Regions from separate parts of the Lysinibacillus sp. GW247-5R2A genome, predicted to be linked through region 1. Evidence: predicted binding sites of a transcription regulator. Region 1 holds the regulator's gene; the other holds the start of a gene.
The links. The regulator LexA, encoded in region 1, represses DNA repair genes until DNA is damaged. The targets are predictions, from matches to a motif close to CGAACATATGTTCG.

Region 1 (5,369 bases):
TATCGTATTATCTTTGATGATCAGCACAAAGCCTTCTATGATGGATAGCTTAAATATGATGACCAGAATAGTTTATATAGCAGTAATTATGGCGATTATTGTAGACGTTCTAGTAAAGGGCCGTATTTATCAGCTGTATGAAGAGCGAATGGGGAAATATGTAGACACTATTGTTAGCTCAGGTGTCGTACTCACAATGATCTCAATCTGGGGGCTTGTTCATCAATTTACGTATAGTCATCTACTTGATTGGAAGCTAAGTATAGCACTTACAACGATTACATTATTCCTCACAGCGAGCATTTCGCTATGGCTTAGTTCCACACAACATTTAAAAACGCTTCGTACTACAGGTTTTGTTATTTTAGTCATGGCGTTTATCAAGCTTATTTTCTTTGACTTATCAGCCCTTGATTTATTAATTAGAGCTGTTCTATTTATAACAATTGGTGGCATTGGCATGTTGTTGTCAGGTAGGTTGCTGAGGAAATAAATTGAAGAGGTTCCAATAATTTTGGAATCTCTTTTATATTGTGCTAAACTGATACTACTCTTACTCTACTCTTTCTTTCTTCGTACCGTATGACTTCAAACCTTTTATGAAATATTCTTCAAACACATCTCTCATTATCAATGTCCATTGTTGAATAACAGTCGATAGGTGAATTACTGAGCAAGACTACAATAATTATATGAATAGGCGCATCATACTTATTGTATGGGCGCCTATTGGTTTAGGAGGACATAAATTTGGAAATGGCTTATACAATTATCATTTTTTTAGTGGGTCTAGTCTTTGGCTCTTTTTATAATGTAGTTGGCTTACGTGTGCCGCGGAAGGAGTCTCTTGTATATCCTTCCTCCCATTGTACGAGCTGTCAGAGACAATTGACGGCTCTTGATTTAGTGCCAGTATTGTCTTATCTGTTTTTAAGAGGTACATGTCGAGGCTGTGGCCTTAAAATTTCTTGGCTATATCCAGCGATAGAATTGTTAACTGGAGGATTATTCGCCTTTGCGTATTTGGAGCTAAACTGGAGCTTAGAATTTATAGTAGCTTTATCGTTCATCTCATTGTTAGTCATTATAGTTGTTTCGGATTTTACCTATCTGTTAATTCCAGATAAGATTCTATTATTCTTTTTGCCCTTTTTGGTCATAGGACGTGTACTGTCACCTTTAACACCTTGGTGGGACAGTCTGTTGGGTGCACTCGTTGGTTTTGGCATATTATACAGTATTGCGGTTTTATCGAAAGGTGGAATGGGAGGGGGAGATATTAAATTCTTTTTTTTAATTGGTCTCGTTCTCGGTACTATTCATACGCTGTTGACTTTATTTTTTGCCGCTATCATTGGTATGATAATTGGAATAGTTGTCTTATTAAAGCGTAAACAAGGAAGACAAACACCTATTCCCTTTGGTCCATCTATTGCATTAGCCGCTATGATTGTTTATTTCTACGGAGATTCGTTCATCAATTGGTATTTAGGTTATTGGTAAGTGTTAAATCTTCAATTTTGTGGAGGGGAATCAAGTGAAGCCGATTATTGGAATAACAGCTTTTGTAGAAGATGATTTATCAGCTCATTTAAATGCTGCTTACAGCAAAAGTATTATTGAGGCGGGCGGTATCCCCCTTATTATTCCGTTAGGTGTAGAGGAAGATGCTGCTCAAATTTTAGCCCTTACAGATGGCTTATTGCTATCAGGAGGCTATGATGTACATCCTTTTCTATTTGGAGCGGAGCCTTCACCAAGGCTAGGTAAAATTCATCCAGCTAGAGATGCCGTGGAATTAGCATTAATTGAGGCTGCATTTGTACGGAAAATGCCTATTTTCGGCATTTGTCGAGGTATCCAAATAGTAAATGTTGCATTAGGTGGTACGTTATATCAGGACATTGATAGTGACCATTATAGTACGAAGCTAATCAAACATATGCAACAAGCTAGTAGGTCAGTAGCAACGCATTATGTACAAATTATTGCGGAGAATTTATTAGCGACTATTCTTGAACAAGAGAAAATTGCCGTCAATTCTTTTCATCATCAGTCAGTGAATGTACTAGCGGAGAATTTAAAAGTTGCAGCGAAATCAAGTGATGGCATTATTGAAGCAGTGGTGCATGAGGAATTACCATTCTGTTTGGCTGTCCAGTGGCACCCAGAGGAATTGGCTATAGCGGGAGATCAGCATGCACAAAAGTTATTTGCAGCGTTTGTTGAAGCAAGCTTGAAATTTAAAAAAGAGGCATAGAGAGGTCATTGTAAAAAGAATCCAATAGTTTGTGGATTCTTTTTTTGCGTAAAAAAGAGGATGTATGCTCAGTGAAGGAACACAATCCTCAAACCCTCATTTAATTAATGTACACGGCGATAAAGTCCGACAACTTGTCCCAAAATTGATACTTGATCGACGATAATCGGTTCCATCGATGAATTTTCAGGCTGTAAACGGAAATGGTTTTTTTCCTTAAAGAAGCGTTTTACAGTAGCTTCATCCTCAGCTGTCATGGCTACAACAATGTCTCCGTTAATGGCTGTTGACTTTTGCTTTACGATCACTAAGTCACCATCTAAAATTCCTGCTTCAATCATCGATTCACCCATAATTTCTAGCATGAATAACTGATCCTCACTCGTGCCATATGTATCTGGCAGTGGGAAATACTCTTCAATATTTTCGATAGCTGTAATAGGAGAACCTGCTGTCACCTTCCCTACAAGTGGTACATGGATGACATGTTGCTTTTGGATAGATTCCTCAGGCTCAAGAATTTCAATAGCACGTGGCTTTGTTGGATCTCGACGAATAAAACCCTTTTGTTCTAATCGAGCCAAATGACCATGAACAGTTGAACTTGAAGCAAGTCCAACAGCTTCCCCGATTTCACGGACTGATGGCGGATACCCTTTAGCTCGTACCTCGTCTTTAATGAACGCTAATATGTCCTCTTGTCTTTTCGATACTTTTTTCATGATTGCTCACCTCTTTTTTCTAATATCAATCTTCTTATTTGATAGTATAACAGAATGCGAACACGTATGCAAACATAGGTTCGAAAAGTGTTTGACAAAAACGTTTGTTCGCTTTATTATGAGAACATACATTCCGAACAAACATTCTAGAAATGAGGTTATAATGATGACATGGTTAAAGAAAAATACACATATCACTATATTATTAGGTGCTTGTTTACTCTTCGCAAGTTACCTTTACATCACTGATCCGGGGGATGTTAATTACGCTGAAATTCAAATCGAACATGGGGATAGCTTGTGGTCGTTAGCAGAACAATACCGTGGTAAAATGAGTAAAGAAGATTGGATTAAGCTTGTCAAATCAGAAAATGAGTTAGCAGACATTAAAATCGTGGCAGGTAAATCTCTAGTCATTCCAGTTTTGAGTGATCAAGCCAGTCCCATCAAAACTATTGAAATTGCGAGAAACGAACAATGAAAAATAATCAAATGACGGCTGTTGTCTATTGCCGAGTAAGTACTGAAAAAGAAACGCAAAGCTCCTCATTAGAGCGCCAACAAGAAGAATTAGTGCGCTATGCTAAAGAGCAAGGCTATGAAGTAAAGGGTGTTTTTAAAGATAAGCATAGCGGTTATGATGTAGAACGCGAAGGCTTACTGGAAATGCTTGATTTTATAAAAGAGAAAGAAATAAAAGCTCTTTTTGTACAAGATGAAACTCGTTTAGGTCGTGGAAATGCAAGAATGGCAGTATTGCATTTATTACAAAAATCAGCAACAGATGTTTTTTCCATGCGTGATGCAGGACCAGTCCAATTAAACGAAATGGATACGATGCTACTAGAAATTTTAGCAATTGTAGAGGAATATCAACGTAGAATACATAATGCAAAAATCCGCAGAGGCATGCGACGTGCTGTTGAAAATGGTTATCGCCCTGAAAATAATCTATCCAATCGTGGCAATCCACATGGTCAGGAGCGGAAAGAACTCCCTGTTGATGAAATTGTGAAGCTACGGAATCGTGGTTTTACCTTTGAGGAAATTTCCATTACGCTTAGAGGACTAGGCTTTGAGGTAAGTAAAGCAACCGTACATCGTCGATTCCAAGAGCATCAAGAAAGATTAGCAGGCAAATAATATTGCCCGCTAATTTTTTTAATACAAGCTTTCGATAATAACATTTTGGGGTAGTTGAAAAGGGTTATCTTTATTAATTCGATCATAAAACATAATGCCGTTTAAATGATCGATTTCATGCTGTACAACGATAGATTCATAGCCTTTTAAAGACATCATAAATTCCTGTCCATCAATATTATAGGCTTTTACTTTAATTCGTTCATATCTTGGTACAAAACCGTGAACAGGTCGATTAACAGACAGACACCCTTCACCCTCAGGCAAATAGATCATATTCAAAGAATGACTCATTATTTTTGGGTTAATGAACATCATTTCGTGTATTTGGTCGTGATCCTCAAAAAGTACAGCAAACATTCTCTTATCTACGCCAATTTGATTGGCAGAGAGGCCACTACCAGGACGGAGTTTATACTTTTTTATTAAATTCGGATCTTGGCTGTTTTTTAAATATTGAAGCATAGATAATAATAGATGTCGGTCCTCTAAGGGAACTGGTATGGCAACGTCTTGCGTTTGTTTTCGTAATAAGACTGAATGTTCTTTTACAAAATCTTTCATAGTAATCATGTAAGCAGGATGAAATTTTGCCATCGAAACATACCTCCACAATAGGGCTTATTCAGAAGTTCATCAGGCTAAATTGTATGGTCGGATCATACATCATTGATGCAGCCCAACAACGCTTATAGTCGCGCATTTTCACAAGTGTTTAACGTTCTTCTAATCTTCTAATAAATTATTCCAATCTTCACGTAAAACTGCGTAATAGTATTCGTCCCACCATTCCTTCCCATATGGTATACACTTTTTAAAATATCCTTCACGCCTCATTCCGATCTTTTCCATAACTTTATAGGAAGCGATATTTTCGGGCTGACAGGTTGCAATAATTCTATGAAGTTTCTTTTCATTAAATCCATAGTCTAATACAGCATGGGCAGCTTCAGAAGCAAAGCCTTGATTTTGATAAGCTGGATTTAGTACCCAACCGATTTCATAAGTATGATCGCCGAAACAAGGATGGAAAACGATATGACCAATCACTTGCTCGCAATTATTTGAAACAATAGCAAAATGTTTTGCTTTGTCGTTGCTATTTTCTGCAATAAATTTCTTTGCCTGTTCTTCATTGAAAACACCTTCAGGCATATAGTGCATCACTTTTTCATCTGAAGTATAGCTATAAACAGCTTCCCAGTCCTGCTCTTGAAATGTTCGAATGAGTAATCGCTTAGTTG
Region 2 (5,369 bases), on a different contig from region 1:
ATCGAACTTTGCTTGTAAATTGAGCTTGGCATCCTTCTTATCATTAGAAGAACGAATTGTCGCAATGACTTCATCTAAAATAGACAATGCTTTAATTAAGCCATCTACGATATGTGAACGATCCTTTGCCTTTTGTAAATCATATATAGAACGATTTGTCACCACTTCTTTTTGGTGAGTAATATACGCATCCAATAATAAGGGCAATGTCATCATCGTTGGTCGACGATTATGAATCGCAATCATATTAAAATTGTAAGCTACTTGTAAATCTGTTGTTTTAAATAAGTACTGTAAAATCCCTTGTCCAGGAACATCCTTTTTCAGCTCGATTACGACACGTAACCCTGTACGGTCAGATTCATCACGAATTTCTGCAATCCCTTCAAGGCGTTTATCTACACGCTGCTCATCAATTTTTTTTACAAGATTCGCTTTATTCACATCGTATGGTAATTCGGTAACAACGATTTGCTCTTTACCGCCCTTAATAGGTTCCACCACAGCCTGCGCACGGACAATAATTTTACCGCGCCCTGTTTCATATGCCTTTTTAATACCGTCCACACCTTGAATAATACCGCCCGTTGGGAAATCAGGACCTTTGAGTACTGTCATCAATTCATCCACTGTTGCAGTAGGCTTGTCTAAGCGCATCAATACAGCATCTAGCACTTCATCTAGTGCATGAGGTGGAATATCTGTTGCATAACCTGCAGATATCCCTGTAGAGCCGTTTACTAATAAATTTGGGAAACGGGCTGGTAATACGGTTGGCTCCATATCCTGATCATCGAAGTTTGGTACGAATTCAACCGTTTTCTTCCCGATATCTCGTAACATTTCACCCGCAATCGCAGATAGTCTTGCCTCAGTATAACGCATGGCAGCCGGCGGATCTCCATCAACTGAACCGTTATTCCCATGCATTTCAATGAGCATATGACGAGCTTTCCAATCCTGACTCATACGTACCATCGCCTCATAAACAGAGCTATCTCCGTGTGGATGGTAATTACCGATTACATTACCGACTGTTTTAGCCGATTTACGGAAAGGTTTTTCTTGTGTATTACCTTCTGTAAACATCGCATATAGAATACGACGCTGTACAGGTTTAAGACCGTCACGTGCATCTGGCAACGCGCGGTCTTGAATAATATATTTACTATAGCGACCAAAACGGTCACCCATTACTTCTTCTAAAGGTAAATCTTGAAACTTTTCTGTGCTACTCATGCTTGGCCCTCCTCTTGTTGGATGAATTCATTTTCTAAAATGTTAGCATCATCCTCCATACCGAAGTCTACATTGGCTTCGATCCATTTACGACGTGGCTCTACCTTATCGCCCATTAATGTCGTGACACGTCTCTCTGCACGTGCACCATCCTCGATTGTGACACGAATTAATGTACGTGTGTCAGGGTTCATTGTTGTATCCCATAGCTGGTCTGCATTCATCTCACCAAGACCTTTATAGCGCTGCAATATGTAACCCTTTCCAACTTGTTTGATGGCCTTTTGTAAATCGTTTTCTGTCCAAGCATATTCAATTACTTCTTTTTTGCCAGTCCCTTTAGAAACTTTATAAAGTGGCGGTAACGCAATAAAGACTTTACCAGCCTCGATGAGGGGACGCATATAACGGTAGAAGAACGTTAATAGCAATACTTGTATATGAGCGCCATCTGTATCAGCATCGGTCATTATGACTACTTTATTGTAGGCTGAATCCTCTACTGCAAAATCCGTACCAACACCTGCACCAATCGCATGAATAATCGTTGAAATCTCTTCGTTTTTCATAATATCCTGGAGCTTGGCTTTTTCCGTGTTTATCACTTTCCCGCGCAGTGGTAGTATTGCCTGGAAAGTACGATCGCGACCTTGTTTTGCAGAACCACCCGCTGAATCACCTTCGACTAAATATAATTCATTTTTCGCCGCATTTCGTGACTGTGCAGGCGTTAATTTACCTGACAGAATCGTACTACCTTTTTTGTTTTTCTTACCATTTCGCGCATCCTCACGAGCTTTACGAGCCGCTTCACGTACTTGCTGCGCACGAATCGCTTTACGCACAAGGGACGCTGACAATTCAGCATTTTCCTCTAGCACATATAAAATTTGCTCAGACACCACACTATCTACTGCTGAACGAGCCTCACTTGTACCAAGCTTGCCCTTTGTTTGTCCTTCAAATTGTAATAAGTGCTCTGGAATACGGACAGATACGATAGCTGCTAAGCCCTCTCGAATATCCGTTCCTTCCAAGTTTTTATCCTTATCCTTTAATAGGCCAATTTTTCTTGCGTATTCATTAAAGACACGCGTCAGAGCTGCTTTTGCACCGGTTTCATGGGTACCGCCATCTCGTGTTCGGACATTATTAACAAACGACAAAATCGTTTCAGAATAACCATCGTTATATTGGAAGGCAAACTCTACTTCAATATCATCTTGAATACCTTCCACATACTTCACAGGATGAAGAACATCCTTCTCTTCATTCAAATACGCAACGAAAGCTTCAATGCCGTTCTCATAAAAGAACACATCATTTTTGCCTTCCTCGCGCTCATCAATTAATTCAATTTTTAAGCCCTTTAATAAAAAAGCTGACTCCCTTAAACGTTCTGCTAACGTATCATAATTATATTTTGTAACAGAGAAAATCGTTTCATCAGGTAGGAAATGAACAAGCGTACCTGTCTGCTTCGTTTGACCAATTTCTTCAAGTGTTGTCACTGGATGTCCACCATGCTCGAAGCGCTGGCGATATTTCTTACCATCACGATGGATAGTTACTTCTAAAAATGTTGATAGCGCATTCACGACAGAAGAACCTACACCGTGCAAGCCGCCACTCGTTTTATAACCGCCTTGTCCAAACTTACCACCTGCATGAAGGACGGTAAAAATAATTTCAGGAGTAGGTTTACCCATCTTATGCATACCAGTTGGCATTCCACGGCCAAAGTCGCGTACGCTAATACTCTGGTCTTTGTGAATCTTGACAATAATATGAGATCCAAAGCCAGCCAATGCTTCATCCACCGCATTATCAACGATTTCATACACAAGGTGATGAAGTCCACGGCCATCTGTGGAACCGATATACATGCCTGGTCGTTTGCGCACCGCTTCTAATCCTTCTAATACTTGTATAGCGTCATCATTATAGACGCTAGGTGACTGTTTATTCGTCAAAAAAATTCCCCTCCAAAAAACAAACACTTGTTCTATTTATGTTCTCATCCTAATAATAATAGCATTTCCTGTCAATAGTTAGCGACAGGTCCAATTAAATTTTTAAAAATTGCTCACAGTTTTAATATACACTTTAAATAGTAAACATCTTCAACAGTTGCTTAAAATTGGAATTTAAGCAAGACAGACTACCACTAGTATCCGTAAACACCTGACGCATCGTAGCTTATTTAGTTGCAATATAGTTGATGCGTCAATGTCATGTAAATGAATAAAGTTAGACTTCTATTCTACCAAAGGAATGAACGAATGACAAAATTGCCTTTTTGCCTATATTTTAATAAAGAATTTTTTCGTTCTTTCATCAATCATGCCTAAAAGCCTATCTCTAACTTACTTTAGTTTCTTTTGTATTGAATTCAAGACTCCTTACGAAATCTCCTTCATAACATTGTAGATTAGCAAGAAAAAGTGTAAAATACTTGTTACAAACTATTAGTACCAAGTGATGGACTATGAATGAAAGGAGTCCAACTATGATCAATGGACTTATTATTTTATGTGCTTATCTAATCGGCTCTATACCTTCAGGGCTATGGATAGGTAAAATTTTTTATAATACCGATATCCGAGAACATGGAAGCGGTAATCTTGGAGCAACCAATACGTTCCGAACATTAGGAAAAAAAGCTGGTATTGTTGTGACTGTGATGGATGTTCTAAAAGGGACTGCCGCTGTCTTACTAGCTGCACTTCCAATATTCTCAGACAGTTCTATCCATTCCTTAATCCTAGGTCTTGTTGCAGTGATTGGTCATATGTTTCCAATCTTCGCCAATTTCCGTGGTGGAAAAGCCGTTGCCACATCAGCAGGTGTTTTATTAGGCTATTCATGGCCATTGTTTGTCTTGCTCCTAATTGCCTTTCTTGTGACATTGAAAATCACAAAAATCGTCAGCTTAACATCTATGATAGCCGCTTTAGTAGCACTTATCTATTCAATCGTTTATTATTTTGTTACAGGTGACTTTGCATTAAGCATCTTGGTAGCCTTTTTATTTACCTTTATCATTTATCGTCATCGTGCCAATATTGCACGTATAAAAAACGGCACCGAGCCAAAGGTAAAATGGCTGTAAGAAGAGAGGAGCATTCGCATGAAAATTGCACTGACAGATGAGGCCATTCAATGGTTCAAACATGAGATGGAAGTAGAACCAGGCGATACGATTCGCTTTTATGCACGCTATGGCGGTTCAAGTCCTTTTCACGAAGGCTTTTCACTAGGCATGACGCGAGAAGAGCCCATCGCCATTGGAGCAGAATCAGTCATTGATGGCGTAACCTATTACATCGATGAAAAAGATTTATGGTTCTTTAACGATCACAATCTACATGTAGACGTGGATGCGAGTTTGGATGAATTACAATACGAGTATCTTACATAAAGCAGTATTTTCCTTTCAGTCTCTGAAAGGGAAATACTGTTTTTTTATTTGAAAAATAGTAGCTAGAATTTCATTCTTTTTTTCGTTTATCTCCGCACAAAGTTGTCCATTCTATAAATAATGAACATCCTTTTGAGGAGGAAAACACATGTCCATATCAAACAAGATCGATCCCTCCCCATCCCTTACAACGGACGATTTACTCAATACTTCCCTTGCCAAAAATATAAAAGTCATTCAAAACACTCTCGGTCATAGCAATGACATTATTATTCGAGAAATTACGATTGGTGAAGCTGAACCCCATCGACTGGCCATTATTTCCATTGATGGCTTATCCGATAAAACGATGATTTCGGATTCAGTGATTGATAAATTAATGGCGAATCTTGAGGAAGAACAAGAAATTGAAATTACTACCATTAATCAATATGTTCGAAGTTCCTATTTAACTGTTGGTGATGTGATGAATATCGAACATTTTACATCACTGTATTATGCCATCCTTAATGGTGAGACCGTTATTTTATTAGATGGCTTTGCGGAAGGCATCGTAACAAGCACGAAAAGTGCAAAAGATAGAGCTGTTACAGAGCCATCAACTGAATCCGTCATTAGGGGACCTCGAGAGTCCTTTACTGAAACTTTGCGTACGAATACCGCACTCATTCGACGCAAAATAAAAAGTCCAAATCTTTGGATTAAGTCC

Region 2: a site for LexA is predicted at 3,233-3,246, ahead of parE (DNA topoisomerase IV subunit B). Genes of this name have one in related genera too.

Annotation. Positions count from the first base shown of each region.
Region 1 covers NZ_JBWKZL010000001.1:411,776-417,144, reverse strand. The annotation lists gene AC07YC_RS02080 (DUF2339 domain-containing protein) at 1-493, shown strand, start outside; gene AC07YC_RS02075 (prepilin peptidase) at 751-1,503, shown strand; gene AC07YC_RS02070 (gamma-glutamyl-gamma-aminobutyrate hydrolase family protein) at 1,538-2,260, shown strand; gene lexA (transcriptional repressor LexA) at 2,365-2,982, opposite strand; gene yneA (cell division suppressor protein YneA) at 3,101-3,463, shown strand; gene AC07YC_RS02055 (YneB family resolvase-like protein) at 3,460-4,125, shown strand; gene def (peptide deformylase) at 4,144-4,722, opposite strand; gene AC07YC_RS02045 (GNAT family N-acetyltransferase) at 4,852-5,369, opposite strand, start outside.
Region 2 covers NZ_JBWKZL010000002.1:214,379-219,747, forward strand. The annotation lists gene parC (DNA topoisomerase IV subunit A) at 1-1,239, opposite strand, end outside; gene parE (DNA topoisomerase IV subunit B) at 1,236-3,212, opposite strand; gene plsY (glycerol-3-phosphate 1-O-acyltransferase PlsY) at 3,749-4,351, shown strand; gene AC07YC_RS04695 (HesB/YadR/YfhF family protein) at 4,370-4,660, shown strand; gene AC07YC_RS04700 (spore germination protein) at 4,809-5,369, shown strand, end outside.